One region of the Streptomyces sp. NBC_00250 genome, then DNA from elsewhere that is predicted to be linked to it. Evidence: riboswitches for the same ligand, from Rfam matches in the RefSeq annotation. Region 1 holds a riboswitch; each other region holds the start of a gene.

What was found. Region 1 has a riboswitch for cobalamin ahead of OG259_RS39590 (CoA-acylating methylmalonate-semialdehyde dehydrogenase). Riboswitches for the same ligand answer to the same signal wherever they lie in the genome.
Region 2: another riboswitch for cobalamin. It lies ahead of OG259_RS37165 (energy-coupling factor ABC transporter permease); the one in region 1 lies ahead of OG259_RS39590 (CoA-acylating methylmalonate-semialdehyde dehydrogenase).
Region 3: another riboswitch for cobalamin. It lies ahead of OG259_RS31470 (cobalamin biosynthesis protein); the one in region 1 lies ahead of OG259_RS39590 (CoA-acylating methylmalonate-semialdehyde dehydrogenase).
Region 4: another riboswitch for cobalamin. It lies ahead of OG259_RS14460 (ribonucleoside-diphosphate reductase subunit alpha); the one in region 1 lies ahead of OG259_RS39590 (CoA-acylating methylmalonate-semialdehyde dehydrogenase).

Annotation. Positions count from the first base shown of each region.
Region 1 covers NZ_CP108088.1:8,787,528-8,794,608, forward strand. Annotated here, with positions in the region: gene OG259_RS39580 (short-chain fatty acyl-CoA regulator family protein) at 1-921, shown strand, start outside; gene OG259_RS39585 (diadenosine tetraphosphate hydrolase) at 958-1,431, opposite strand; cobalamin riboswitch at 1,551-1,729, shown strand; gene OG259_RS39590 (CoA-acylating methylmalonate-semialdehyde dehydrogenase) at 1,959-3,458, shown strand; gene OG259_RS39595 (acyl-CoA dehydrogenase family protein) at 3,455-4,606, shown strand; gene OG259_RS39600 (enoyl-CoA hydratase/isomerase family protein) at 4,603-5,679, shown strand; gene mmsB (3-hydroxyisobutyrate dehydrogenase) at 5,676-6,596, shown strand; gene OG259_RS39610 (enoyl-CoA hydratase) at 6,593-7,081, shown strand, end outside.
Region 2 covers NZ_CP108088.1:8,226,989-8,234,069, forward strand. Annotated here, with positions in the region: gene cbiQ (cobalt ECF transporter T component CbiQ) at 1-300, opposite strand, end outside; gene OG259_RS37160 (energy-coupling factor ABC transporter substrate-binding protein) at 307-750, opposite strand; gene OG259_RS37165 (energy-coupling factor ABC transporter permease) at 747-1,445, opposite strand; cobalamin riboswitch at 1,475-1,709, opposite strand; gene OG259_RS37170 (PTS-dependent dihydroxyacetone kinase phosphotransferase subunit DhaM) at 1,748-2,167, opposite strand; gene dhaL (dihydroxyacetone kinase subunit DhaL) at 2,164-2,811, opposite strand; gene dhaK (dihydroxyacetone kinase subunit DhaK) at 2,838-3,830, opposite strand; gene OG259_RS37185 (hypothetical protein) at 4,277-7,081, shown strand, end outside.
Region 3 covers NZ_CP108088.1:6,951,253-6,958,333, forward strand. Annotated here, with positions in the region: gene OG259_RS31460 (putative cobaltochelatase) at 1-1,951, opposite strand, end outside; gene OG259_RS31465 (cobyric acid synthase) at 2,064-3,572, opposite strand; gene OG259_RS31470 (cobalamin biosynthesis protein) at 3,569-4,552, opposite strand; cobalamin riboswitch at 4,587-4,726, opposite strand; gene OG259_RS31475 (hypothetical protein) at 4,855-5,076, opposite strand; gene OG259_RS31480 (inorganic phosphate transporter) at 5,089-6,357, opposite strand; gene OG259_RS31485 (alpha/beta hydrolase) at 6,755-7,081, shown strand, end outside.
Region 4 covers NZ_CP108088.1:3,267,128-3,274,208, forward strand. Annotated here, with positions in the region: gene OG259_RS14455 (GNAT family N-acetyltransferase) at 22-522, shown strand; cobalamin riboswitch at 575-710, shown strand; gene OG259_RS14460 (ribonucleoside-diphosphate reductase subunit alpha) at 844-3,222, shown strand; gene OG259_RS14465 (ribonucleotide-diphosphate reductase subunit beta) at 3,222-4,238, shown strand; gene OG259_RS14470 (ribosomal maturation YjgA family protein) at 4,335-4,748, shown strand; gene def (peptide deformylase) at 4,724-5,356, opposite strand; gene OG259_RS14480 (tetratricopeptide repeat protein) at 5,424-6,404, opposite strand; gene OG259_RS14485 (HD-GYP domain-containing protein) at 6,484-7,081, opposite strand, start outside.

The DNA of each region.
Region 1 (7,081 bases):
CACGGCATCGGGATCCGGCCCGGAGAGGTCGTCCGCGCCCTCTCCGGCAGGCTGGCGGACCGGCACGGTGTACGGGTTGTCGGGGACGCGGCGGCCGGGTCCGAGCGGCTGCACCACTACGAGGAATCCATGCGGGTCCTCCACCTCTCCGCACGGCTGCGGCCCGGCCAGCAGGCCTTTCGGATGGCCACGCAGCTGGCGCTCCTTGAGTACGGGGACGAGCTCGACCGGCTCGCCGCCGAGGACTTCCCGGTCGGCTCCACCCCGCACGGCTTGGCCCGGATCGGCATCGCCAACTACTTCGCGGCCGCGCTGATCCTCCCGTACCGTGCCTTCCACACGGCTGCCGAGACGTTCCGCTACGACATCGAGCGGCTCATCGACCACTTCGGCCTCGGCTACGAGACGGTCTGCCACCGGCTGAGCACCCTCCAGCGCCCCAGGCTGCGCGGGGTCCCCTTCTCCTTCGTCCGCGTCGACCGGGCGGGGAACATGTCCAAGCGGCAGTCCGCGACCGGATTCCACTTCTCCCGCGCGGGCGGCACCTGCCCGCTGTGGAACGTGTACGAGGCCTTCGCCGCGCCCGGCCGGATCCACGTCCAGGTCGCCGCCATGCCCGACGGACAGCGCTTCCTGTGGACGGCCCGCGCCGTCACCCGGCACCGGGGCGGCTGGGGCGAGCCCGGCAAGACCTTCGCCATCGGCCTCGGCTGCGAGATCCGCCACGCGTCCCGGCTCGTCTACTCGGACGGCATCGACCTCGACAACACCGGGGCGGCCACCCCGATCGGGATGGGCTGCCGGCTCTGCGAGCGCCTCGACTGTCCTCAGCGCGCGGTCCCGCCGCTGGGCCGCCCGCTCGCCGTCGACGAGAACACCAGCACCTTCGTCCCGTACAGGGTGGCCGACGACCGGGCGTGAGACCTCGAAAGCCCACGTCCTCAGCCGGTGGGGATCTCAGTCCGAGAGGCCGTCGAGTGCGTCGCCGATCGCCGCGCGCAGAGTGTCGTGCCGCGGGCCGAGCGCGTACCGCTCGTCGCTCCACCGCTCCCTCGGGTACAGCCACACCGGCATCCCCACGAGATCGGCAGACTCCCACTCGTACCGGGGCCAGACGTGGGCGTGCAGGAAACCGTCGGTGTTGCCGAGGATCTCCAGGTTCACGCGCCGGAACGCGGGGTCGAGGCGCCGGCATGCGCGCTCGACGGCTTCGCCGAGGTGGTCCATGTCGGAGAGGAAGCGGAGACGCCGGGCCTTCGAAAGCTCCGAAAGCCGCTGAACAGCCGGATCGTCCGTCAGAAGCACGGAGTACCCGGGGAGGAACTGGACGTCCCCGATGACCGCGAATCCGGCGTGGAGACGCCTGAGAACCGTGGGGTTCTCACTCCGAAGCGCGCTTCCGATGCGATCCGCCCGCCAGTCGATCGTCATGTCGTCCTGCATGTCGTCCTGCATGTCGTCCGTCATGGCAGCCGACCGTACCGGTGCGCGATCGCCTTCAGCCCGCCCTGCCGGAGTGGGGGGTGGACTTACTAGGACGTCCAACTATATGTTCGTGACAAGCCCGCGGTGCAGGGAAGCCGGTGTGAATCCGGCGCGGTCCCGCCACTGTGACCGGGGAGTGTGCTTTCCAGCAGTTGAGGCCACTGACGGCAACCATCCGTCGGGAAGGCCGGAGAGCGCGCGCTGATCCGGGAGTCAGGATACCGGCCGTGGGGTGTTCCGTGTTGTCCACGAGGATGGAGCAGACACGCATGGCACCGGTACGTGACCACGGCCCAGGTGATCCGGCGGAGTACCCGAACGACGAGGCCCTGTCCCCGCGTTCGTGACTCGACGAAGGCGACCGGCCTTCCCCTGTCCCGCGGCCGGACCCGCGAAGCGCACCCCGATCGGTGTCGTGCCGCGCCCCCTTGCCGCGCCTTCCTCGGATCCTCACCTGACGAGAGCAGGCTTCGATGGTCCGCGAACTCACCCATTTCATCGGCGGAAAGCACACCACCGGCACGTCCGGTCTCTTCGCCGACGTGTACGACCCCAACACCGGCGCGGCACAGGCCAGAGTGCCCCTGGCCGGGCGCGCCGACACCGAGGCGGCGATCGCCGACGCCGAGGAGGCCCAGCGGGAGTGGGGCCGGTGGAATCCGCAACGGCGCGCCCGCGTGCTGCTGCGCTTCCTCCAACTCGTCGAAAGCGAAAGGGAGTCCATCGCGCGACTGCTCTCCGCGGAACACGGCAAGACCGTCGCCGACGCCCACGGCGACCTGCAACGCGGCCTGGAAGTGGTCGAGTTCGCTGCGGGAATCCCGCACCTCCTCAAGGGCGAGTTCACCGACAACGCCGGCACCGGCATCGACGTGCACTCGCTCCGCAGCCCGCTGGGCGTCGTCGCCGGGATCACTCCCTTCAACTTCCCGGCGATGATCCCGCTGTGGAAGGCCGCACTCGCCCTGGCCTGCGGGAACGCGTTCATCCTCAAGCCGTCCGAGCGCGATCCCTCCGTACCCCTGAGGCTCGCCGAGCTCTTCCTGGAGGCCGGACTCCCGCCCGGCGTGTTCAACGTCGTCAACGGCGGCGAGGAAGCCGTCGACACCCTCCTCGAAGACCCCCGCGTCCAGGCCATCGGCTTCGTCGGCTCCACGCCGATCGCCGCGCACATCTACGCCACCGCCGCCGCGCACGGCAAGCGCGCGCAGTGCTTCGGCGGTGCCAAGAACCACATGATCGTGATGCCGGACGCCGACCTCGACCAGGCCGCCGACGCGCTGATCGGCGCCGGCTACGGGTCTGCCGGCGAGCGCTGCATGGCGATCTCCGTCGCCGTACCCGTGGGCGAGGAGACCGCCGACGCACTGGTCGCGAAGCTGAAGGACCGCATCGCGGGCCTGCGCATCGGCACCTCCGACGACCCGGACGCCGACTTCGGGCCGCTCGTCAGCCGAGACGCCCTGGACCGCGTCAACCGCTACGTCGGTATCGGTGTCGACGAAGGCGCGGAACTCGTCGTGGACGGACGGGGGTTCAGCCTCCCCGGCCATGAGAACGGCTTCTTCGCGGGCGCCTCGCTCTTCGACCGGGTCACCCCCTCGATGCGGATCTACCAGGAGGAGATCTTCGGCCCGGTGCTGGGCGTCGTACGCGCCGCCGACTACGAGGAGGCCCTGCGGCTGCCCAGCGAGCACCCCTACGGCAACGGGGTGGCGATCTTCACCCGCGACGGCGACACGGCCCGCGATTTCACCCGCCGTGTCGACACCGGCATGGTCGGCGTCAACGTCCCCATCCCGGTCCCCGTGGCGTACCACAGCTTCGGCGGCTGGAAGCGCTCCGGCTTCGGCGACCTGAACCAGCACGGCCCCGACGCCATCCGCTTCTACACCCGGACCAAGACCGTCACCTCGCGCTGGCCCTCCGGGGTCAAGGAGGGCGCGAGCTTCACCATCCCGACGATGGGATGAGCGCCGTGACCACCCTCACCGAGGACCAGCTCGCCCTCGCCGAAGTCACCCTGGACTTCGCCCAGGAACAGCTCGCCCCCCACGCCGTGACCTGGGACCAGGACAAGCACTTCCCCGTCGACGTCATCCGCAGGGCCGCCTCACTCGGACTCGGCGGGGTCTACGTACGGGAGGAGCACGGCGGCTCCGGACTCACCCGGGCCGACGGCGTCCTCGTCTTCGAGACCCTGGCGACCGGCTGCCCCTCCATCGCCGGCTACCTCTCCATCCACAACATGGTCGCCTGGATGATCGACCGGTACGGAGACCACGCCCAGCGCGCCCGATGGCTGCCCGGCCTCTGCTCCGCCGAAGCCCTGGGCAGCTACTGCCTCACCGAACCGGGCGCGGGCTCGGACGCCGCCGCCCTGCGCACCCGCGCCGAGCGGGACGGGGAACACTACGTGCTGACCGGAGTGAAGCAGTTCATCTCCGGCGCCGGCGCCTCCGACGTGTACGTCGTGCTGGCCCGCACCGGAGGGGTCGGCCCGAGCGGGATCTCCGCCTTCGTCGTCGAGAGGGGCGACCCGGGAGTCTCCTTCGGTGGGAACGAACGCAAGATGGGCTGGAACGCCCAGCCCACCCGCCAGGTGGTCCTCGACGGAGTGAGGATTCCCGCCGACCGGCGGCTCGGCGCCGAGGGCGAGGGTTTCCGCATCGCCATGCACGGCCTCAACGGCGGCCGCCTCGGCATCGCCGCCTGCTCCCTCGGCGGCGCCCAGAGCGCACTCGACCGCAGCCTCACCCATCTCGCCGACCGCGAGGCCTTCGGCAGCCGACTGCTCGACGCCCAGGCCCTCCAGTTCCGGCTGGCCGACATGGCCACCGAGCTGACCGCCGCCCGCGCGCTGGTACGGCAGGCCGCGGAGGCCCTCGACCGCGGCGACCCACAGGCTGCGCAGCTCTGCGCCATGGCCAAGCGGTTCGCCACCGACACCGGGTTCTCCGTCGCCGACCGGGCGCTGCAACTCCACGGTGGATACGGCTACTTGAGCGAGTACGGCATCGAGAAGATCGTCCGGGACCTGCGGGTCCACCGCATCCTGGAAGGAACCAACGAGATCATGAACGTCATCGTCGCCCGAGCCCTGACGGAGCACCTGCGATGACCGGGAACGAGGAGGTCGTCGTCGGCACCGAGGGCCGGACGGGCCGACTGATCCTCAACCGCCCCGAGGCCCTGAACGCGCTCAGTCACGGCATGGTGCTGCGGATCGAGGAGGCGCTCATCGCCTGGCGGGACGATCCCGCCGTCGAGACGGTGGTGATCTCCGGGGCGGGGGAGCGCGGGCTGTGCGCGGGCGGCGACATCCGCGCCATCTACGAGGACGCCCGGGGCGGCGGCACGGAATCCGCCGACTTCTGGCGGGACGAGTACCGGCTCAACGCCCTGATCGCCCGCTATCCCAAGCCGTACGTCGCCCTCATGGACGGCATCGTGATGGGCGGTGGCGTCGGCGTATCGGCCCACGGCACCGTACGGATCGTCACCGAGCGCTCCCGGGTCGCCATGCCCGAGACGGGAATCGGCTTCGTCCCCGACGTCGGCGGCACCTACCTCCTCGCGCTGGCGCCCGGCGAGCTGGGCACCCACCTGGCCCTGACCGGGACGGCTGTCGGCGCCGCCGACGCCATGCTCTGCGGCCTCGCCGACCACTTCGTACCGGCCGAGCGGCTCGACCGGTTGACGACAGGGCTCGCGCAGTCGTCCGTACACGACGCCCTGGCGGCACACGTAGGGCAGGCGCCGCCCGGTCGACTGGCCTCCCAGCGGGAGTGGATCGACCACTGCTACGCCGCTGACACGGTCGAGCAGATCATGGACCGACTCCTCGCGAGCGGCGTGGCGGCCGCCCAGGAGGCGGCCGCCACCCTGGCCGCCAAGTCCCCGACCGCGCTCAAGGTCACCCTGACCGCGGTGCGCCGGGCCCGTGGGCTCGGCCCGTTGGAGCGGGTTCTGGAACAGGAGTACCGAGTCTCCTGCGCGGCCCTGGACTCACCCGATCTCGTCGAGGGCATCCGGGCCCAAGTCATCGACAAGGACCGTGATCCCCGCTGGTCGCCCGCCGCCCTCGCCGACGTCACGGGTGAGGACGTGGCCCGGTATTTCGCCCCGCTCGGCATCGACCGTGAGCTGAGGCTTCCCGCCGTCACCGACTCGTTCCAGGAGGTGCCCTGGTGACCACCGTCATCGCCTTCATCGGCCTCGGTCGCATGGGCGGCCCGATGGCCGTCAACCTGGCCGCCGCCGGCCACCGGGTCCTCGGCTTCGACCTCGTCCCCGACGCGCTGACCACCGCATCCGCGAGCGGGGTGGAGGCGGCGGAGTCCGCCGTCGCGGCCGCCGCCGAGGCGGACGTGGTGATCACCATGCTGCCCGCGGGACACCATGTCCTCGCCCTCTACCGCGACGAGGGCCTCCTGGCGGCCGCGAAGCCCGGCACGCTGTTCATCGACTGTTCCACCATCGACGTCGCCGACGCGCGTGCCGCCCACGAAGCGGCCTTGGCTGCCGGACACCCGGCCTTGGACGCCCCTGTCTCCGGCGGGGTCGTGGGCGCGGAGGCCGCCACCCTCACCTTCATGGCCGGGGGCGAAGAGACGGAGTTCGCCCGGGCGGAGCCGCTGTTGGCCGTCATGGGCAAGAGGGTCGTGCACTGCGGAGGCGCGGGCTCGGGCCAGGCCGCCAAGATCTGCAACAACATGATCCTCGGCATCTCCATGATCGCCGTCAGCGAGGCCTTCGTCCTCGGCGAGAGCCTCGGCCTGTCACACCAGGCGCTCTACGACGTCGCCTCCACCGCCTCCGGCCAGTGCTGGGCCCTCACCGCCAACTGCCCGGTCCCCGGGCCCGTTCCGACGAGCCCGGCCAACCGGGACTACCTCCCCGGGTTCGCGGCGCCCCTCATGGCCAAGGACCTGGGACTCGCCGCCGACGCCCTGCGTACCGCCGGCATCGACGCCGGACTCGGCCCGCGCGCCGCCGAGATCTACGCCGCCTTCGCGGCGGGCGACGGAGCGGCCCAGGACTTCTCCGGCATCGTCCACGTCCTGCGCGACACAGCCTCGGAAGCACCGAAGGGAACGACCACCGCATGACCGGGACCGGCTACGAAACGATCACCGTCGAGCGTACGGGCGACCGCACCGCGCTGCTCACGCTCAACCGGCCGAAAGCGCTCAACGCCCTCGACCTCCAGGTCATGCACGAGGTCGTGGCCGCCACCGAGGCCCTCGACCGGGACCCGGACATCGGCTGCATCGTGCTCACCGGATCCCCGAAGGCCTTCGCGGCCGGCGCGGACATCAAGGAGATGCAGCCGCAGGGGTACATGGACATGTACCTCACCGACTGGTTCACCGCCTGGGACCGGCTGGGTGACCTCCGTACTCCGACCGTCGCTGCCGTCTCCGGCTACGCCCTGGGCGGCGGCTGCGAGCTGGCCATGCTCTGCGACATCCTCCTCGCCTCGGACACGGCCGTCTTCGGTCAGCCCGAGATCAAGCTGGGCGTGATCCCCGGCATCGGCGGCTCCCAGCGCCTCACCCGGGCCGTGGGCAAGGCCAAGGCGATGGAACTGTGC
Region 2 (7,081 bases), 560 kb from region 1:
CACCGGACCGCCCGGCGCGAGGGCCACGAGCCCCCGGGGGCCGCCCACCTCGAAGAGCAGCGGAATCGCGCCCGTGACACAGAACCCGAGAGGGATCCGGAACGCCCGCCACAGCGCCCGGCCCGGCACACCGGCCGGCCCGAGCAGCACCGTGAGCGTGGCCGTCGCCACGAGAACAGCACCCGGCCACGGCGGCAGACCCACCGCGCACAACGTCAGACCGAAGCCGAGAAGCGCCTTCTCGGCGGGATGACGGCGGCGCCAGCGACTGCTGTGCGCCGCCGCGTCGATCGGCAACATCGGCGGCTACGCGTCCTGTCCGCCGGCGGACACGGCACCCGACACGGAACCCGGGCCGTTGCCGTTCTCCGGCGCCTTGGTCACAGCGGCGTCGGCCGCCTGAGCAGCGTCATCCGCCCGTGTCGTGCCGGCCGTCCCGGCAGCCTCCGCCTGGGCCGCCCCCTGCCGACGGCCGCGCCGCAGACCGAAGTAGTACGCCAGGACACCGGCACCGAGGGCCGCCTGCAGGGCGAACAGCGCCGACTCGATCTCTCCGGACGGCGGTTCGTACAGCGGACTGAACCACGGTTCGTAGTCCGGCTGGAGCTCCGTGATCGCCGTCTCCGCCTCCGCGTCCGCCCCGGTGAAGGGCTCCTCCTTGTGGTCCCCGAGCCCCAGCACGAGCGGCAGGACCGCCAGCGCCGCGACGACGAGCAGCAGCAGGGCGTTGATCTTCGCGTTCCGGCTCATCGCGCGGCCGCCTCCTCGCGTCGGTCCGTCCTGCGCCCGGCGAGGACGCCGAGCCGGATCAGGTCGCCCTTGCTCGACTGCGTGAGCAGCCGCATCACGAGCACCGTGAGCAGGCCCTCGCTCACCGCCAGCGGAATCTGGGTCACGGCGAAGATCCCGCCGAACTTGGCCAGGGCGCCGGGTATCCCGCTGCCCGGGTCGGGGAAGGCGAGCGCCAGCTGGACGCTGGTCACGCAGTACGTGGACAGGTCGGCGACGAACGCACCGAAGAAGACGGCCACCATCAGGGGCGTACCGAACCGGCGGAGCAGTACGTACGTCCCGTACCCCGCCCAGGGCCCGACGATCGCCATCGAGAAGGCGTTCGCGCCGAGCGTGGTCAGTCCGCCGTGGGCGAGCAGCAGGGCCTGGAAGAGCAGGGTGATCGTCCCCAGGACCGCCATGATCGGCGGCCGGAAGAGGATCGCGCCCAGACCCGTACCGGTCGGGTGTGAGCAACTACCGGTGACAGAAGGCAACTTGAGTGCCGACAGAACGAAAGTGAAGGCGCCCGAGGCGCCGAGCAACAGGGTGGACTCGGGATTCGACCGCACCTCGCGGGTCAGCGCGCGAACCCCGTGGACGACGAACGGCGCGGACGCGACGCCCCAGGCGGCGGCGTGCACAGGGGGCAGATACCCCTCGGCTATATGCATGGTTGGGAGACCCTCTCCAGCACCTCGTGGATGGACAACGCACCCTGGCCGGTCTCCTGGCTGACGGTCATGCCGGTCCGACTCCGCCTTCCCACACCACGACGATTCCCCGTCGTGGTCCAGTGGCTTCCCCGCGGGTGTTTCCCGCAGGGGTGGAGCCGGACCTCCCGATCACAGTGGCGAGGGCCGCACCGGTACTGCACCGGTTTCCCGTACACCAAGGCCCTGCGACATTAGTGCGTTGACCAGGTACATCACAACACGGTCGCCACCCGGTGCGGCCCCTCGCTCACTGCGCGCAGTCACTCCTTGCGATAGGCGTACGCCTCCGAGGCCGCCGCCGCCACCGCGTCGAGGTCCCCGCCCGCGCTCGCCGTGACCAGCGCGGCGACCGCGCCCTCGACGAACGGCGCGTCCACCAGGCGCGCGCCCTCGGGCAGTTCGTCGCCCTCGGCGAGGAGCGCCTTCACGGTGAGCACCGCGCTCCCCAGATCGACCAGGATCGCCACTCCGACGCCCCGGTCGACGCCCTTCGCCGCCTCCGCGATCAGCTCGGAGCTCGTCCCCAGCCCACCGTCCGGCGTCCCGCCGGCCGGGAGGACCGGCGCCAGGTCACCGCCGCCGGCGAGCCCACGGGCCAGCTCGGCCACCGCCGCGGCGACGGCGGCGCTGTGCGAGACGAGCACGATGCCGACGGAACCCGCGCCGGTCCCGCCACTCATGACGCCCCCTCGGTACGCGCGGTCCCCGCCCCCGCGGTCTCTTCCAGGGCGGCGAACAGCAGCGCCGAGGACGTGGCCCCCGGATCCTGGTGCCCCACCGACCGCTCGCCCAGATAGCTGGCCCTGCCCTTGCGAGCCCGCAGGGGTACGGTCGCGAGGGCGCCCTCCTCGGCGGCGGCACGGGCCGCGCCGAACGAGCCCCGCAGGCCCTCCACGGCCGGAACGAGCGCGTCCAGCATCGTCTTGTCGCCCACCTGCGCGCCGCCCAGCTGGGACACGGCGGCCACACCCGAGCCCAGGGCCTCCGCCAACTGGAGCCGGGTGATGCGCTCCTCGTCGCCCAGCGTCTTGCCGGTACGGCGCAGCAGCGTGCCGTACAGCGGCCCCGACGCGCCGCCCACGGTGGAGATCAGCTGCCGGCCGGCGGTGACGAGCACCGCGCCCGGCGTCGCGGGCGGCTCCTTGGCCAGGGTCTCGGTCACGGCGGCGAACCCGCGCCTGAGGTTGGTGCCGTGGTCGGCGTCGCCGATCGCCGAGTCCAGCTCGGTGAGCCGGTCCGCCTCCCGGTCGACGGCCTCGGCCACCGCGGCCAGCCACCGCACCAGGAAGTCCGCGCCGAAGTCCACGGTGGAGGTCTCCGTCATGTCGCTGTCCTCTCCCATCCCTCGTCTCACCGGCCCCAGCGCAGCGCGGGCGTCTGCACGGGCGCGTCCCAGAGGCGAAGGAGCTCCTCGTCCACCTCGCACAGGGTCACCGAGCAGCCGGCCATGTCGAGTGAGGTCACATAGTTGCCGACGAGGGTCCGGGCCACGGGCACACCCCGCTCGCCGAGGACGCGTTGCACCTCCGCGTTGAAGCCGTACAGCTCCAGGAGCGGGGTGGCGCCCATCCCGTTCACCAGGGCGATGACAGGGCCCGACGGGCGGAGGTCCTCGACGACGGCGTCGACGGCGAAGTCCGCGATCTCCCGGGAGGTCATCATCGGCCGGCGCTCGCGCCCCGGTTCGCCGTGGATGCCGATGCCCAGCTCCAGTTCGCCCTCCGGGAGGTCGAAGGTGGGGCTGCCCTTGGCGGGGGTGGTGCACGCGCTCAGCGCGACGCCGAAGGACCGGGAGCGCTCGTTGACCCGGCGGGCGATCGCCTCCACGCGCTCAAGGGGTGCGCCCTCCTCGGCGGCTGCGCCCGCGATCTTCTCCACGAAGAGCGTGCCGCCGGTCCCGCGGCGGCCCGCCGTGTACAGGCTGTCCTTGACGGCGACGTCGTCGTCGACCAGCACCTTGGCGACCTGGATGCCCTCGTCCTCGGCGAGTTCGGCGGCCATCTCGAAGTTCAGTACGTCGCCGGTGTAGTTCTTGACGACGAACAGCACCCCGGCGCCACTGTCGACGACGGCCGCGGCCCGCACCATCTGATCGGGCACCGGGGAGGTGAACACCTCCCCGGGACACGCCGCCGCCAGCATCCCGGGCCCGACGAACCCCCCGTGCAACGGCTCGTGCCCGGACCCGCCCCCGGACACCAGCGCGACCTTCCCCGCCACGGGCGCGTCCCGCCGCACCACGATCCGCCGCTCCACGTCGACGGTGAGCTCGGGATGAGCAGCGGCCATTCCGCGCAGCGCGTCGGCGACGACGGTCTCGGGAACGTTGATCAGCATCCTCACGGATACCTCCTGGTGAGACTAGCAGGCATGTGACTGAGCAGGCTTTTCGCAGGTCAGAATGGGTGAGGCCGGTTATTGATCTTGGCGGTTCATGGCGCCCGGGGGCGGTTTCGCGCGGTACTGATGCTGACCTGTTGCTGACTTCCCTGACTACATGTCAGGTCTGGCTTGTGCTGGATGCTCTTTGCATTCGTGCATGATGGCGCAATTATCGGCATGGGTGGTGGGGTCGTGCACCGGTGCGTCGCGGCAGGAAGCGGCCGATCCCTGTCGGCAGGTTTCGTGTGGCGCCTTAGGGCTCGGCGGCGACCGACTGGATGGCGAGTCGCCGTGTGGGGATGCATGCTCGAAACACGGGCCACGGATGAGCCGGCAGGCAATACAGTTCGTGGCCGTGGACTCCGCGGTGAGGAGTCCGTTGCGGCGTCCTGGGGAAGTGATGCGCGATGGGGCTGTCGGGCGGGGCGGCGGACAAAGCAGGTAACCGATACGAGGACTGGTGGACCGCGCTGAAGGTTGCGGACCTTCTGCGCGGAGAGGCCTCGCGGATCCGTCTTGAGCCTCCGGGACAGGCCGGTGAGGGCATCGAGTTCCAGCTCGTGGCCAAGGGGGAGACCTGGTGCGATCAGGTGAAGGACGTGGCTTCGAAGGGGCCATGGACGCTGAAATCCGCGGCAGCCCTTCTCACGGCCGTGTCCGGCCACCTTGCCGGCGGCAGGAAAGTGCGACTCGTTCTCTCGACCGGGGCGCCCAGACTGCACGACCTCGCCGGCCGTGCGAGGGCCGCTGTCACCCTCGCCGAGTTCGAAGAGATTCTCACCGACACCCAAGGGAGCGACTTCACGGTCCTGTGCGGCACCTGGGCCGATGACGGCAGACCCGTAGCCCGGGAGACCGCCTGGCGGTACCTCCGGTCCGCCTACGTGGAGCACTACCCGCCGGAGAACCTGCGCCAACTGGTCCACCTCACTTACGAGCAACTGTTCGTAGGGAATCCTGAGGGAATCGTCAGGCAGCTGAGCGGATACCTGGACGACAACCTCCACAAGTGGCTCACCGGGTCCGAGATCCGTAACCACTTGCTCTCTCTTGACGGAGTTCGACTCCGGCTGTTGGCCGGGGACAGCAATACGCTCAATTCCCTGGCGGACACCAAGGACGGGTTCCTGCGGCGCGTGCGTGGTACAGCACCCATCCTCGGACTGGCCGCGCGTCCTCACCTCGACCAGCTGTACGGTCGGTTGGTGGCGGAGAACGGTCCGCAGATCGTGTTGTGCGAGGGACGGGCGGGCTCGGGTAAGTCGACGGTTGTTGCGGATGTACTGGAACGCCTCGCAGACCAGGGGTGGCCGATCGCCGCTGTTCGTATGGACCAGGCTGATCTGTCGGTGCGAACGGCAAGAGATCTCGGCACCATGATGAATCTGCAGGATTCGCCCGGGATCCTGCTGCCCGGAGTCGCCGATGGAAGGCCAGGGCTCTTCGTCATCGACCAGCTGGACGCTGTCAGTCTGTACAGCGGTCGCATGGCGGATGCTTTCGAGGCCGTTGAGGGTGTACTCGCTCAACTCTCGGTCGCGCCGAACATCAAGGTGCTCTTGGTGGCCCGTACCGTCGACATCGAACAGGACGGCAGGCTCAGCAGACTGATTACGGCGGACGCACGAGCGGCGAGATTCCCAGTGGGGGAGCTGACCGAAGAGTCAGTGCGTGCCGTACTCGCCGCGAGTGGGAACGATCCCGACAGCCTGAGCCCGGTGACGCTGGAGCTATTGCGCACCCCTCTGCACCTGGCGGTCTTCAGCACCCTCCCCCCTGCCGCCCGCGCAGTGTCCTACCGAACTTTGCAGCAGCTCTACGGCAGTTACACCAAGGAGGTGCGCAGACGCGTCGGAGCCCGTAGGGAACGCTTCGACTGGCAGGGCATCGTCGGCGCTCTGTGTGCCTTCATGAGCGAACGGGAGAGCCTGCAAGCGCCCCTCGCTGTTCTCGACAGCTATGCGCTGGAGGATGTCGAGGCCTTGAAGTCGCAGGGGGTCCTGGTGGGCGACGAGGAACGCATCGGCTTCTTCCACGAGACTTACTTCGACTACCTCTTCGCCCGCTCCTTCCTCACCACCGGAAGGGACATCCACGACTTCCTGGCCGACTCCGGACAGCACCTCTTCAGACGGGCACAGACCCGCCAGATCCTCGAGCACCTCGCCGGCACGGACCGCGACCCGTTCCGTGAGACCACGACACGGCTGCTCGGCTCCACCCGGATCCGCTCCCACCTGCACGACGTGATCACCACCGTTCTCGCGCAGCTTGACGCGACGCCGGCGGACTGGCTGGCCATCGAACCGTTCGCCTGGGGCGCGAGCCCGGTGGCACGTAAGGTGCGCCGGTTGCTGGCGCTGCCCGCCTGGTTCGATGCCGCGGATCACGACGGCAGGTGGGAACGCTGGCTGGCCGCTGCCGAAACCGTCGATGCCGCGTTCGCCGAACTGCTCATCGCGGCGCGGCACAGGCCAGAGCGGGCAACAGAGCTGGTACGCCCCCGCATCAGCACCACTCCCGAGTGGCGACGGCGTCTCCTCAGGCTCATGGAGTGGTCCCTCGCTCCCGGCCTCGTCGACCTGGCTGTCGACCTGATCCGGACAGGACAGGCCGACGAGGCCCGCGGCCCCATCGCGAACAACAGCGACTTCTGGTCGCTGCTCTACGGCCTCCCCGAGACCGCCCCCGTTCCGGTAGCCAGGCTCGTCGGCGCCTACCTGGACCGGGCACGGACCCGGGAGCTTCCCGACAGCAGCCGCAAGCCGTTCGGGGGCGAGTACCTCGCGGCCCACTCGCAGACCGCGGCCACCGTCCTGTCCCAGATCGCGGAGGCCGCGCCCAAGGCGTACGTGGACAACATCCTGTCCTTCGTACTTCACACAGCAGAGTCCGACGAGGCCTTCGACGGGCGGTCAGGCAGTCGCTGGTTGTACCGACAACGGGACGGCAGCAGCGTCGGTGCCGAGCTGCTCACTGCCCTTGACACCGCCTTGCGCGCCCTGCCGGCCACCGACCCGGCCGCCGCGGCCGACGCCTTGACGAGACTGAGCGGATCGGCAACGGAGATCGCCCGCTTCCTGACCTGCCGCCTGTACACCACCCTGGGGGCGGCTGACGAGGCGCTCGACTGGCTCTGCAGCGACCAGCGAAACCTCCATTTGGGCTGGGTCGACAGTTCCCGCTGGGCCTCTCGTGAACTCATCGCGGCC
Region 3 (7,081 bases), 1.8 Mb from region 1:
CTCCGAGTTCACGGGCGAGCTCCCGGGCGAGCCCGAGCCGCACCGGTCCGGTCTCGCAGTCCACGACGACGGAGGCGGTGCCCTCGGCGGCGTGCAGCCGCGCCGCGCGGGCGGCGAGGGCCACCGGGTCGGCGCCGCCGCCGGTCGCCCGTCCGTCGGTCACGACGACGAGCAGCGGGCGGCGCGAGGGGTCCCGCAGCCGCTCGATACGCAGCACGTCGTGGGCCTTGAGCAGTCCGGCCGACAGCGGCGTACGGCCGCCGGTCGGAAGCTTGTCGAGCCGGGCGGCGGCCGCGTCCACGGACGAGGTCGGCGGCAGCGCGACCTCGGCGTCCCGGCCCCGGAAGGTGATGAGGCCGACCTTGTCGCGCCGCTGGTAGGCGTCGAGCAGCAGGGAGAGCACGGCGCCCTTGACGGCGCTCATCCGCTGCCGGGCCGCCATGGAACCGGAGGCGTCCACGGCGAAGAGCACCAGATTCCCCTCGCGTCCCTCCCGGGTCGCCTGCCGCAGATCGTCCCGGCGGACGACCAGGCCCGGCCCGGTCCGCCCACGGGCCTTCTGGTGCGGGGCGGCGGCCTGCACGGTGGCGGCCAGGTGCAGCTTGGTCAGCGCGCCCCGGGGGCGTACGGATCCGGTGGTACGGCCGTGCTCGGTACGGGCCCGAGAGCGGCGTCCGGCCGCACCCTCGCCGAGCCCGGGGACGCTGAGCACCTTCGTACGGAAGGGCTCGGAGGCGGCGACGGCGGCCCGCTCACCGGAACCGGCCCCTTGGGGAGCGGGTGCGGGAGCGGATTCGGGAGCCGGCGCGGGCGAGGAAGTCTCCTCGGGAGCGGGGGAGTTCTCCGCGGCGGGCCCGTCGCTCTGCGGCGGAACACCCCCACCGGGACCGCCGTCCCCGGGCCCGTCGGGCTCGGGATCCTCGTCCGGCTCCTGGTCCTGGCCCTTGAACTCCTCCAGGGTCTCGTCGAGCTTGTCCTCGTCGAGGCCGGGGGCGTCGAAGGGGGAGCGGCGCCGCCGGTGGGGGAGGGCGAGGAGGGCGGCCTGCCGTACGTCCTCGGAGGTGACCTCGGTGCGGCCGGCCCAGGCGGCGAGCGCGGTCGCGGTGCGGGCCATGACGATGTCGGCACGCATGCCGTCGACCTCGAAGGCGGCGCAGGTGGCGGCGATCTGGAGCAGGACGGCGTCGCCGAGCGTCACCTGGGGCAGCAACGCCCGGGCGGTGACGATCCGTGCCCGCAGCGCGGCCTCGTCCCCGGCCCAGCGGTCGGCGAAGGCGGCGGGGTCGTCCTCGAAGGCGAGCCGCCGACGGACGACCTCGACGCGCTGCTGCGGGTCGCGCGACGCGGCGACCTCGACGGTCAGTCCGAACCGGTCGAGGAGCTGGGGCCTGAGCTCGCCCTCCTCGGGGTTCATGGTGCCGACGAGCAGGAAGCGGGCGGCGTGTCGGACGGAGACGCCTTCGCGCTCGACGTAGGAGGACCCCATGGCGGCGGCGTCGAGCAGATGATCGATGAGGTGATCGCTGAGCAGGTTGACCTCGTCGACGTAGAGAATGCCCCGATGGGCGGCGGCGAGCAGTCCGGGCTCGAAGGCCTTGACCCCTTCGGAGAGCGCCTTCTCGATGTCGAGCGAGCCGACCAGCCGGTCCTCGGAGGCGCCGACGGGCAGCTCGACCATGCGTGCGGGCCGGGTGTCCGCGCCGACGGCCTCGTGGGGCCCGTCGGGGCAGCCCGGGTCGGGCGAGCCCGGATCACAACTGAACCGGCACCCCGCGACGACCGCCACGGCGGGCAACAACTCGGCGAGCGCGCGCACGGCGGTGGACTTGGCGGTCCCCTTCTCACCCCGCACGAGCACACCGCCCACGGCCGGACTGACGGCATTGAGCAGCAGCGCGAGCCGCAGGTCGTCCATACCGACGACGGCGGTGAACGGATACCGGGAACTCATCGGCTGGTCACTCCTTCAGATCGCGAATGTTCGAACGACGACCCGAGGCCGCCAACGGTGAGCAGGGCCCCACGGGGGCCACCCGCGGGATTCTCGACACGCCGCCCCGCGCTCACGGCGCGCCCGGCGGCACGAACGGCAGCCCCGAAGGAGCCCCCTCCTCGATCAGCCGCAGCAGCGCGTCCGTGTCCGCGTGCTCCTCGATCAGATCCCCCAGCTTGTCCAGCTGTTCCTCCCGCAGCGCCCCGAACGACGTGTCCGGCGCCGGTACGAACCGCCGCCCCGCAGCCGCCGCGACCTCGCGCAGGAACGCCCGCCGGAACCCGTCGCTCTCCAGGGAGCCGTGCCAGTGCGTACCCCACACGGCCCCCACCCGGCACCCGTCCAGGAAGGCTTCCCCGCCCAGCACCTCGGCGACCCCGTGGTGGATCTCGTACCCCTCCACCCGCTCCCCGAGCGCCGAGCCGACCGGCCGGGCGAGGGTCTTCTCGGGCGCGAAGCGGACCCGTACGGGCAGCAGCCCGAGGCCGTCGACGGCCCCCGCCCTGGACTCGACCTCGTCTTCGATGTGCTCACCGAGCACCTGGAAGCCGCCACAGATCCCGAGCACCGGCCGTCCCTCGGCGGCGCGCCGCGCCAGCGCGTCGGCGAGGCCCCGCTCCCGCAGCCAGGCCAGCGCCTTCACGGTGCCCCGGGTGCCCGGCACGACCACCAGGTCCGCGTCGACGAGCTCCTCGGCCCGGTCCACGAACCGCACGACGACACCCGGCTCGGCGGCCAGCGCGTCCACGTCCGTGAAGTTGGACATCAGCGGCACCGCGCAGACGGCGACCCGCAGCACGTCCTCACCGACCGGCGGCGCGACGACCGACTCACGGACCGCACCCCGCAGGGAGACCCGCAGGCCGTCCTCCTCGTCGATGCCGAGCCCGTGGGCGTACGGCAGGACGCCGAAGGTCCGCCGCCCGGTCAGCCCGTGCAGCATGTCGAGCCCGGGTTCGAGCAGCGTGACGTCGCCGCGGAACTTGTTCACGAGGTAGCCCGCGATCAGCTCCTGGTCCTCGGGAGAGAGGAGCGCCGTCGTCCCGAAGAACTGGGCGAAGACCCCGCCCCGGTCGATGTCGCCGACCACGACGACGGGCAGCCGCGCGGCCCGCGCGATCCCCATGTTCACGATGTCGGTGCGCCGCAGGTTGATCTCGGCGGGACTTCCCGCTCCCTCGCAGATCACGGCGTCGTAGGTGCTCCGCAGCTCCTCCAGGCAGGCCAGCACCGGCTCGAAGAGCTCCTTCTGCCGTCCCCCGTGGTAGCCCCGGGCGCTCAGCTCGCCGACCGGCTTGCCCATCAGGACGACCTGGCTGGAGCGGTCGCTGCCGGGCTTGAGCAGGACGGGGTTCATCAGCGCGGTGGGTTCCACCCGCGCCGCCTGCGCCTGCATGGCCTGCGCGCGCCCGATCTCGGCCCCCTCCCTCGTGACGAAGGAGTTGAGGGACATGTTCTGTCCCTTGAACGGCGCCACCTTCAGCCCCTTGCGGACCAGCCAGCGGCAGATGCCGGCCGTCACGACGCTCTTGCCGGCGTCGGACGTGGTCCCGGCGACGAGCAGTCCCCCACCCCTCATGCGTTCCTCCGCTTCCGGGCCCCCAGGGCGCCGATGATCAGGCGGCCGCCCACGCAGGCGGCCAGAGTGAGTCCGGTGACCCGTCGCGAGAGCCGTACGGCCCGGTCGATGTCGGCCACGTCGACGGCCCGGCCGTCCCCGTTGAGCACGGGGCGGTGTTCGACCCGTCCGCCGTACGACAGGGTGCCGCCGAGCCGTACGCCGAGCGCGCCCGCGAAGGAGGCCTCGACCGGGCCCGCGTTGGGGCTGGGATGCTTGCCCGCGTCCGCCCGCCAGGCCTTCAGCGCACCCCGCGGGTTCCCGCCGGCGACGGTCGCGAGTACGGCGGTCAGCCGGGCGCCGGGCCAGCCGGCCACGTCGTCGAGGCGGGCCGAGGCCCAGCCGAAGCGGCGGTGGCGCGGGGACTTGTGGCCGACCATCGCGTCGAGGGTGTTGACGGCCCGGAAGCCGACGAGGCCGGGTACGCCCGCGACCGCGCCCCAGAAGAGGGCGCCGACCACGGCGTCGGAGGTGTTCTCGGCGACCGATTCGACGACCGCCCGGGCCATCGCGGGGCCGTCCAGGGACTGCGGGTCGCGCCCGCACAGATGCGGCAGCCGCTCCCGGGCCACGTCCAGGTCCCCGGCGGCGAGCGCCCCGCCGATCGCGCGGGCCTCCCGGCCCAGGGTCGTACCGCCGACGACGGCCCAGACGGCGGCGGCGGTCAGCGCGACGGAGGCGGCCGGGCGGTTGCGTACGGCCCGGGTGGCGAGCGCTCCGAGGGCGACGGCGGAGCCGGCGCAGACGGCGGTGTGCAGGGCACCCCAGCCGCGGTGGTCGTGGTGGAGGCGCTCCTCGACGGCGGCGGCGGCCCGGCCGAACGCGGCGACGGGATGTCCGCGGCGGGGGTCGCCGACGAGCAGATCGACGGCGAGACCCGCGGCCGCTCCGTACGCGAATCCGTCCGGGGAAAGGCGGCTGGTTCTGCTGCGGCCGGGCATGGCGCATGTCCTCACTCAGGGTCCGCGCCCTGGATCGACGTGACCGGCGGCGAGAGTTCCTGACTCCCGGACCCTTCGGATCCGGTCACAGTGGCGGGACCGCGCCGGATTCGCACCGGACTTCCTCTACTGCCGCCGTAATGGCCTCGGCAGTCCACCACGGCCCGAGAACACCCGTCAACTCACCCTTGACCTGCATCGGGTCACTGTGCGAAGCACCACAAACACGGCGCCGAACATACGACGGCCGGGCGGTCCGTACCCGAAGGTGCGGACCGCCCGGCCGTCGTGAGTTCGGACCGTCAGACGACGATCAGATAGATGCCGTACGCCACCGCCGAGAGGCAGAGGGCGAAGCAGGCGTAGGCGCCGGTGCGGGCCAGGGTGGCGGAGCCTCCCTGGGCGGCGGCCTGCTCCTGCTTGGAGAGGCCGATGATGCCGAGGGTGAAGAGGCCCACCAGGGCGACGGTCGCCACGAGGCTGACTCCGAAGACGGAGCCGAGAGCTGCCCAGTCGATCTTCATGTCGTTCGTTCCTTACACCGCTGCGGCGGGGGCGGAGGGCGCGGCCGGGTCGGTGGGAGCCGGGGCGGGGATGGTGGTCTTCAGGTCCTCGTCCGCGACGGCGGCGACGGAACCGGCGGCCGGCGGCGGGGTGACGGCCGCGATGGCGGTGGTCACGACACCCGCGGGCTCGTCGTCGAGGTCGTCGGCGGTGACGTTGTTGTGGTCGACCGGCTTGCGGCGGGACAGCGACCAGATGACACCCGAGCCGGCGATCAGCAGGACCGCGACGGCGGCGATGCCCCAGGGGCCCTGCTTGGTGAGGAACTCGGCACCGGCGCCGACCAGGCCCGCGGCGGGCAGGGTCAGACCCCAGGCGACGAACATCCGGGTCGCGGTCGACCAGCGGACGACACCGCCCTTGCGGCCGAGACCGGCGCCCATCACGGCACCCGAGCAGGACTGGGTGGTGGAGAGGGAGAAGCCGAGGTGCGAGGAGGCCAGGATGACCGTCGCGGCACTGGTCTGGGCGGCGAAGCCCTGCTGCGGCCGGAGGTCGGTGAGGCCCTTGCCCATGGTGCGGATGATGCGCCAGCCACCGAGGTAGGTGCCGGCGGCGATCGCGATGCCGGCGGAGACGATGACCCACATCGGCGGGTTGGAGCCGGGGGCGAGGACGCCGCCGGTGACCAGGGCCAGGGTGATGATGCCCATCGTCTTCTGGGCGTCGTTGGTGCCGTGGGCGAGCGAGACGAGACCGGCGGAGGCGATCTGGCCGACCCGGTAGCCCTTGGCGGTGTGCTTCTCGTCGGTCTTGGCGCCGATCCGGTACGTCAGCTTGGTGGCCAGCATCGCGGCGAGGCCGGCGACGAGCGGCGCGGCGACGGCCGGGATGAGGACCTTGGTGACGATGGTGGAGCCGTTCACCGCCGACCAGCCGGCCGACATGACCGCTGCGCCGATGAGTCCGCCGAAGAGGGCGTGGGAGGAGCTGGACGGCAGTCCGAGCAGCCAGGTCAGCAGGTTCCAGAGGATGGCGCCGACCAGCGCGGCGAAGATCACCTCTGTACGAATGCCCTCTTCGTTGATGATCCCGCCGGAGATCGTCTTGGCGACCTCCACGGACAGGAACGCGCCGACGAGGTTCAGCACGGCGGACATGGCCACCGCCGTCTTCGGCTTGAGTGCACCGGTCGAGATGGTCGTGGCCATCGCGTTCGCGGTGTCGTGGAAACCGTTCGTGAAATCGAACACGAGAGCTGTCACGACCACAATGGCGAGCAGCAGCGTGATGTGTTCCATTTACCCAGGCAATCGTTTGACGTCAGTGGCAAGCCGAACGTAGGCAACCTGGGTGAACGGAAGGTGAACTGGGCCGGGCGACGTGGTGTCCCTATCCGGTGTCAAGGCATTCCGCTTAGCCCTCGTCCCGGGCAGGTGTCCACGATGCGGTCACCCCGCAACCCCGGGTAATCCGGGCCATCGCCGGGCACATGCGACCTGACCCGGTTTCTCCTCCGGCACCCGGTTCCGCTCCCCGGACCGAACCATCCGCACGGAGGACCCCGCCGAGGAGACCCATGTCACTCTCCCGAGGGGCCCGTCGCGCTTCCGAGGGGGCTCCCGCCGGGCAGGGCCTCCGGGGGCCGTCCGGGTCCGTCCGGTGGCAGTCCGCCCGGACCCTGTCGAGACTGGGAGCGTGCGCCCGGCTACAGCGACGGCAGCGGCCGTCACCACCCTGCTCGGTGTCGGCGCGGCCGCGATCGCGGTCGGCCGGTACGCCAGCGACGTCGCCCTCAAGGCGCCGTCCGGACGTCCCCTGCCCGGAGATCCCAAACTCACCGTGCACGCCACGGGCCCCGACCGCATCACCCTCACCCGCAGCCTCGCCTCGCTGCGCCCCGGTACGTACGGCATCGAGGGCCACGGCCAGCACGCCGTCGTCGGCCCCGTCCTCGACCGGGTCCCGCACACCGCCGACACCGTCGTCCGGCGCCTCGAACGGGTCGAGCTCGGGGTGATCGGT
Region 4 (7,081 bases), 5.5 Mb from region 1:
GGCCGGAGGCACACTTCCCCCATGGACTTCACGATCAGGGCGGTACGGCCCGAGGAGTACGAAGCGCTCGGTGAGCTCACCGCGGGGACCTATCTGACCGACGGACTGCTGAAGTACGGCGCGGAGGACTCGTATCTGCACGTGCTGCGGGACACGGCACGGCGGGCGCGCGAGAGCGAGGTGCTCGTCGCCGAGGACGGCGACGGGCGGCTCCTCGGCGGGGTGACCTTCGCCACCGGCGCCACTCCCTGGGCGGACATCGCGGTGGAGGGCGAGGCCGAGTTCCGGATGCTCGTGGTCTCCCGGGAGGCCCGCGGCCGGGGCGTCGGAGAGGCCCTCGTACGGGCCTGTATCGAGCGGGCACGGGCGCTTCCCGGGTGCCGCCGCATCGTGCTGTCCACGGACGCCTCGATGGTCTCCGCGCACCGGATCTACGAGCGTCTGGGCTTCGTCCGGACCCCGGACCGGGACTGGGAGCCGATCCCCGACCACCGCCTGCGCACCTACGCCTTGGAGTTCTGAGCCGGGGGGGGCGACACAACATGTGGGGGGTTCGGCGAGCGACGCCCCCCACATGTATGCTCATCCTCGCTGTCGACGCAGGGGAATCCGGCGCGAATCCGGAACTGTCCCGCAACGGTGTGCTTCGTACGGATACGACGAATTCGTACGAGGTGAGTCCGAGGACCTGCCGCCAGCGCGCCCGGTCCGTCCGTTCCGGGTGCCAATGACGTCCGGGCCTCGCGGAGTGGGCCGGTGGAAGCGACGCGTCCGGCGTTACGGATGCCCGCCTGCCCGCCTTCCCCCGCCGCGGCCCCGAGCCGAGCGAGGGAGAGCCCCCACGTGACCATCGCGCCCGCCGATCCGGCTTCCGCCGAGGCTTCCGCGGTCGAGAGCGACGGCCCCGGGACCGTGCTGCTGCGGACCCTGACCGACCTCACCGCCGATCTCCCCGACACCGACCCCGGCAAGGTCGCCGCCGCCGCGCTCCGCGGCCGCAGCGCCGTCGCGGACGAGGCGGAGCTGCGCGAGCTGGCCACCGAGGCGGCCGCGGGTCTCATCGCCGACGACCCGGCGTACTCCCGGCTCGCCGCCCGGCTCCTGACGATCACGATCGCCGACGAGGCGGCCGGGCAGGGCTCGTTCTCGTTCTCCGCCTCCGTCGCCGTCGGTCACCGCGAGGGCCTGATCGCCGACCGCACCGCCGAGTTCGTCGCGCTGCACGCGGACCGGCTCGACACGACGATCGACGCGGCCGCGGACGACCGCTTCGGCTACTTCGGTCTGCGCACCCTCTACTCGCGCTACCTGCTGCGCCACCCGATCACCCGCAAGGTGATCGAGACCCCGCAGCACTTCATGCTCCGGGTGGCCTGCGGTCTCGCGGAGGACGAGAGCGTCCGCGCGCTCGACGAGGTCACGGCGCTCTACAGCCTGATGAGCCGGCTGGACTACCTGCCGTCCTCCCCCACGCTGTTCAACTCCGGCACCCGCCACCCGCAGATGTCCTCCTGCTACCTCCTGGACTCCCCCCAGGACGAGCTGGACTCCATCTACGACCGCTACCACCAGGTGGCGCGCCTCTCGAAGCACGCCGGCGGCATCGGCCTCTCGTACTCCCGCATCCGCGCCCGCGGTTCGCTGATCCGCGGCACCAACGGGCACTCCAACGGCATCGTGCCGTTCCTGAAGACGCTCGACGCCTCCGTCGCCGCCGTGAACCAGGGCGGCCGCCGCAAGGGTGCCGCCGCCGTCTACCTGGAGACCTGGCACGCGGACATCGAGGAGTTCCTGGAGCTCCGCGACAACACGGGCGAGGACCAGCGCCGTACGCACAACCTGAACCTGGCGCACTGGATCCCGGACGAGTTCATGCGCCGGGTCAACGCCGACGCCGACTGGTCGCTGTTCTCCCCGGCGGACGTGCCCGAGCTTGTCGACCTGTGGGGCGAGGAGTTCGACGCCGCCTACCACAAGGCCGAGGCGGCGGGCCTGGCCCGCAAGACGATGCCGGCCCGCGACCTGTACGGCCGGATGATGCGGACCCTGGCCCAGACCGGCAACGGCTGGATGACCTTCAAGGACGCCTCGAACCGGACGGCCAACCAGACCGCCGAGCCCGGCCACACCGTCCACTCCTCCAACCTCTGCACGGAGATCCTGGAGGTCACGGACGACGGCGAGACCGCGGTCTGCAACCTGGGCTCGGTCAACCTCGGTTCGTTCGTCGTCGACGGCGACATCGACTGGGAGCGGCTCGACGCCACCGTGCGTACGGCCGTCACCTTCCTCGACCGGGTCGTCGACATCAACTTCTACCCGACCGAGCAGGCGGGCCGCTCCAACGCCCGCTGGCGGCCGGTCGGCCTGGGCGCGATGGGCCTCCAGGACGTCTTCTTCCAGCTGAAGATGCCGTTCGACTCCGCCGAGGCGCGCGCGCTGTCCACCCGTATCGCCGAGCGGATCATGCTCGCCGCGTACGAGGCCTCCGCCGACCTCGCCGAGCGCAGCGGCCCGGTCCCCGCCTGGGACAAGACCCGCGCTGCTCGTGGTGTGCTGCACCCGGACCACTACGACGTGGAGCTCAACTGGCCGGAGCGCTGGGCCGCGCTGCGCGAGCGGATCGCCGCCGTCGGCATGCGCAACTCGCTGCTCCTCGCCATCGCGCCGACCGCGACGATCGCCTCGATCGCCGGTGTGTACGAGTGCATCGAGCCGCAGGTCTCGAACCTCTTCAAGCGCGAGACGCTGTCGGGCGAGTTCCTCCAGGTCAACTCGTACCTGGTCGACGAGCTGAAGAAGCTCGGCGTGTGGGACGCGCAGACCCGTGAGGCACTGCGCGACGCCAACGGCTCGGTGGCCGGCTTCACCTGGGTCCCGGCCGAGGTCCGCGAGCTGTACCGCACGGCGTGGGAGATCCCGCAGCGCGGTCTGATCGACATGGCCGCCGCCCGTACGCCGTTCCTGGACCAGTCGCAGTCGCTGAACCTGTTCCTGGAGACGCCGACGATCGGCAAGCTGTCGTCGATGTACGCGTACGCCTGGAAGCAGGGCCTGAAGACGACGTACTACCTGCGCTCCCGCCCGGCGACCCGGATCGCCCGCGCCGCCCAGGCCGCGACGCCCGCCGCCGCCACCATCCCCGTCCAGCAGGCGGCCCCCGACGCGGACGCGCTCGCCTGCTCCCTGGAAAACCCCGAGTCCTGCGAGGCCTGCCAGTAATGAGCACCAGCGAGAACAAGAACCTCCTCGACCCGGGCTTCGAGCTGACCCTCCGTCCGATGCGCTACCCGGACTTCTACGAGCGCTACCGCGACGCGATCAAGAACACCTGGACCGTGGAGGAGGTCGACCTCCACTCGGACGTCGCCGACCTCGCCAAGCTCACCCCCGGTGAGCAGCACATGATCGGCCGTCTTGTCGCGTTCTTCGCGACGGGCGACTCGATCGTGTCGAACAACCTCGTGCTGACGCTGTACAAGCACATCAACTCCCCCGAGGCGCGGCTCTACCTCTCGCGCCAGCTGTTCGAGGAGGCCGTGCACGTCCAGTTCTATCTGACGCTGCTCGACACCTACCTGCCCGACCCGGACGACCGCGCCGCCGCGTTCGACGCGGTCGAGGAGATCCCGTCCATCCGCGAGAAGGCGCAGTTCTGCTTCCGCTGGATGGACTCGGTGGAGAAGATCGACCGCCTGGAGACCCAGGCCGACCGCCGCCGCTTCCTGCTGAACCTGATCTGCTTCGCCGCGTGCATCGAGGGCCTGTTCTTCTACGGCGCCTTCGCGTACGTGTACTGGTTCCGGTCCCGCGGTCTGCTGCACGGTCTCGCGACCGGCACCAACTGGGTGTTCCGTGACGAGACGATGCACATGAACTTCGCCTTCGAGGTCGTGGACACCGTCCGCAAGGAGGAGCCGGAGCTCTTCGACGACGCCCTTCAGCAGCAGGTCACGGACATGCTGAAGGAGGCCGTCGAGGCGGAGCTGCAGTTCGGCCGCGACCTGTGCGGCGACGGCCTGCCGGGCATGAACACCGAGTCGATGCGCGAGTACCTCCAGTGCGTCGCCGACCAGCGCCTCCAGCGCCTGGGCTTCGCCCCGGTGTACGGCTCCGAGAACCCGTTCGCGTTCATGGAGCTCCAGGGCGTCCAGGAGCTCACGAACTTCTTCGAGCGCCGTCCGTCCGCCTACCAGGTGGCGGTCGAGGGCTCGGTGGACCTGGACGAGGACTTCTAGTCCGTCCGTACGCGAGAAGGGCCCCGCACTTCGATGAGTGCGGGGCCCTTCCTGTAGCGCGACGCATCCGGCGCACGACCGCATAGGGTGCCTGGCATGGGCGATCTTGTGCGGGTGCGTGTCCTGGCCGGGGGTGCCGCCCTGGCGACCGTCGGGGCGGGGCTGGGGATCAGGGCGATCGGGTCCGGGGACGTCGTCAAGTACGCGGGGGACGCGCTCTACACGGTGCTGGTCGTGGCCCTGGTCGTGCTGGTCGCGCCCCGGGTGCGGCCGGCGGTCACGGCGGGGGTCGCCCTCGGGTTCAGCTGTGGCATGGAGCTGTTCCAGCTGACGGGCATACCGGCTGAGCTGGCCGTGCGCAGCACGATGGCGCGGCTTGTGTTCGGTACGACGTTCTACGCGCCGGACCTGTTCTGGTACGCGATCGGCGCGGCGGTCGGCTGGGCCGGCCACCGCGCCGTGTGCGCGAGAAGCGACGAGCGTCGTCAGGCGTTGGGCACCGTCTCGTAGCGCGGGGTGCCCTCTTCCATCTGGCGCAGGGCGTCCTTGCGGTCCCGCTTGGAGAGGCGGTCGATGTACAGGTAGCCGTACAGGTGGTCCGTCTCGTGCTGGAGGCAGCGGGCGAAGTAGCCGGTGCCGCGGACCTTGATCGGGTTGCCCTGGGCGTCCTGGCCGTGGACCTCGGCGTAGTCGGGACGGGCCAGTTCGGCGTAGGCGGTCGGCACGGACAGGCAGCCCTCGTTGGACTCGTCGAGGACGCGCAGCTCGGCGGGGAGCTCCTGGAGGACCGGGTTGATCACGACACCGGTGTGCCGGACGCCGTCGTCGTCGGGGCAGTCGTAGACGAAGACCTTGAGGTCCACGCCGATCTGGTTCGCGGCCAGGCCCACGCCCTCGGCGGCCTTCTGGCTGGCGAACATGTCGTCGATGAGCGCCGCGAGCGAGTCGTCGAACTCGGTGACGTCCTTGCACTCCTTGTGGAGCACCGGGTTGCCGACCACCGTGATCGGGCGGGCCGTGCCGCGCTCACGGTGGGCGAGCTCGCGCTCCTCGCAGTCCTCCGTGTCCACGACGAAGCCGTCGTTGATCGTCTGCTCGTCCGTCTCCTGCTGCGCCATGTCCGGCCGCGCCCTTCTGAAAACCCGATTCCGTCGGAGGACAGCCTACGGGCCCGTGGCCGTGGCCTCAGCAGACCTCTTCGAGATCACGCCACTCACGGCTGTCGGGACTGTCGGCCACCCAGCCGTCGAGGAGCCCGCGCACCAGGCCCGCCGGGGCCGCGATGCCGCACTCCCGCTCCGGGACCCACAGCTCGCCCGGCGAACGGTGCCCGAGCGGCCCCGGGTGGCCCGGCTCGCTGTGGTCGTGCGGGTCGGAGTGCTCGCCCTCGCCCTCGGCGCTCGGCATCGTCGACTCGGAGCAGGCGCGGCAGAGCAGCCGCACGGAGGACGACCAGTCCTCGGCGGCGAAACCCGCCTCCGCGGCGAGCTGCTCCAGGGCGTCCCGGTCGGCCTCGGTGGCCGCCTCCAGGAGGACCACCCAGGTGGGGACGGGTGAGGGGGCCCACAGCTCGATCTCGTCGAAGACCGGGTAGGAGGGGCCGGCGGTGGTGGTGCGCTCGCCGTTCGGCACGCCGTCGTGGAGGACGACCTCGCCCCAGCGGCGTCCGGAGGACGGCAGCGGGACGGAGAGGACCTCGATGCGGGCCGGGTCGAGCCGGCGGCCCCACACGACCTCGGCCTCGCCCTCGGGCGACAGCCGGACGGCGGCGCTGCCCAGCTCCATGCCGGCGGGCTCACCGGTGCCGGCGGCGGCGCCGGGCACCTTCAGTCCGTAGGCCTGCCAGGCCCGGCGGGCCAGCGGCCAGTCCTGGAGCGCGGTGGCGGCGATCCCCACGTTCCACCAGTCGGGGGCGCCGCTCTCCTTGTCCAGCAGCGCGACCGCGCGGAGCCCGGCGGCCCGCGCCTGCTCCCAGTCGTGCCGGAACTTGTGCAGCAACGCCAGGTTGAACCAGGACTCCGAGAGCCATGGCTCAAGATCCGCCGCGCGCGTCAGGAGCGCACCCGCGTCCTCGTACCGGCCGTCGCCGATCAGCGTGAACGCGCGGTCGGTGGCCTGCCGCCACGAGGCGGAGGGCCGATGCCGTACCTTCCCGAAGATCTTCACGATTCCCGCCTGCCGGTCGCTTCACCCTCTTGTTCGCATCCAACCATGCCCGGTCGGACGCGCGCTCATTACCCATGGGTTACCCAGTGGCGACGGAGGTCACCCCAGCCGCTCCGCCCCGCGCCAGGACCCTGGCCAGGCATTCGACGACATCCGGGTGATAGTCGCGGGCGGTGCCGAGCCGGAGCCGCTCCAGGGCGTCGAGGGCGGCGCCCGCGCTCTCCCCGCCCGCGAGGTCGTCGTAGGCGTTCACGGCCCGGACGATCCGGGCGGCCTGCGGCTGCTCCCGGTACGGGTCGGCCTGGCGCTCCACGACGACGGCGACGGCCTCGGGGACACCGGTCCTGCGGACCACCTCGCCTCCGAGGAGGGCGATCCGGCGCTGCTCCTCGGTGGGAAGGAGGGCGGTGGCGCCGCCCGCGACGGGGTCGACGAGGGAGAGCTGTCCGATGTCGTGCATGAGCGCCGCGTGCTCCAGGACGGCCAGCTCGGCCCCGGAGAGGCCCAGCTCCCGTCCGACGGCCGCGCTGAGGGCGGCGACCCGGCGGGCGTGCCCGGGCGGGGTGCAGCCGGCGATCTCGGTGGCGCGGGCGAGGGAGGCGATGGTCTGCCGGTTGACCGTGCGCACGGCGGCGTACCGCCGGAAGGAGACCTGGGTGAGGAGGAGCGGCACGGCG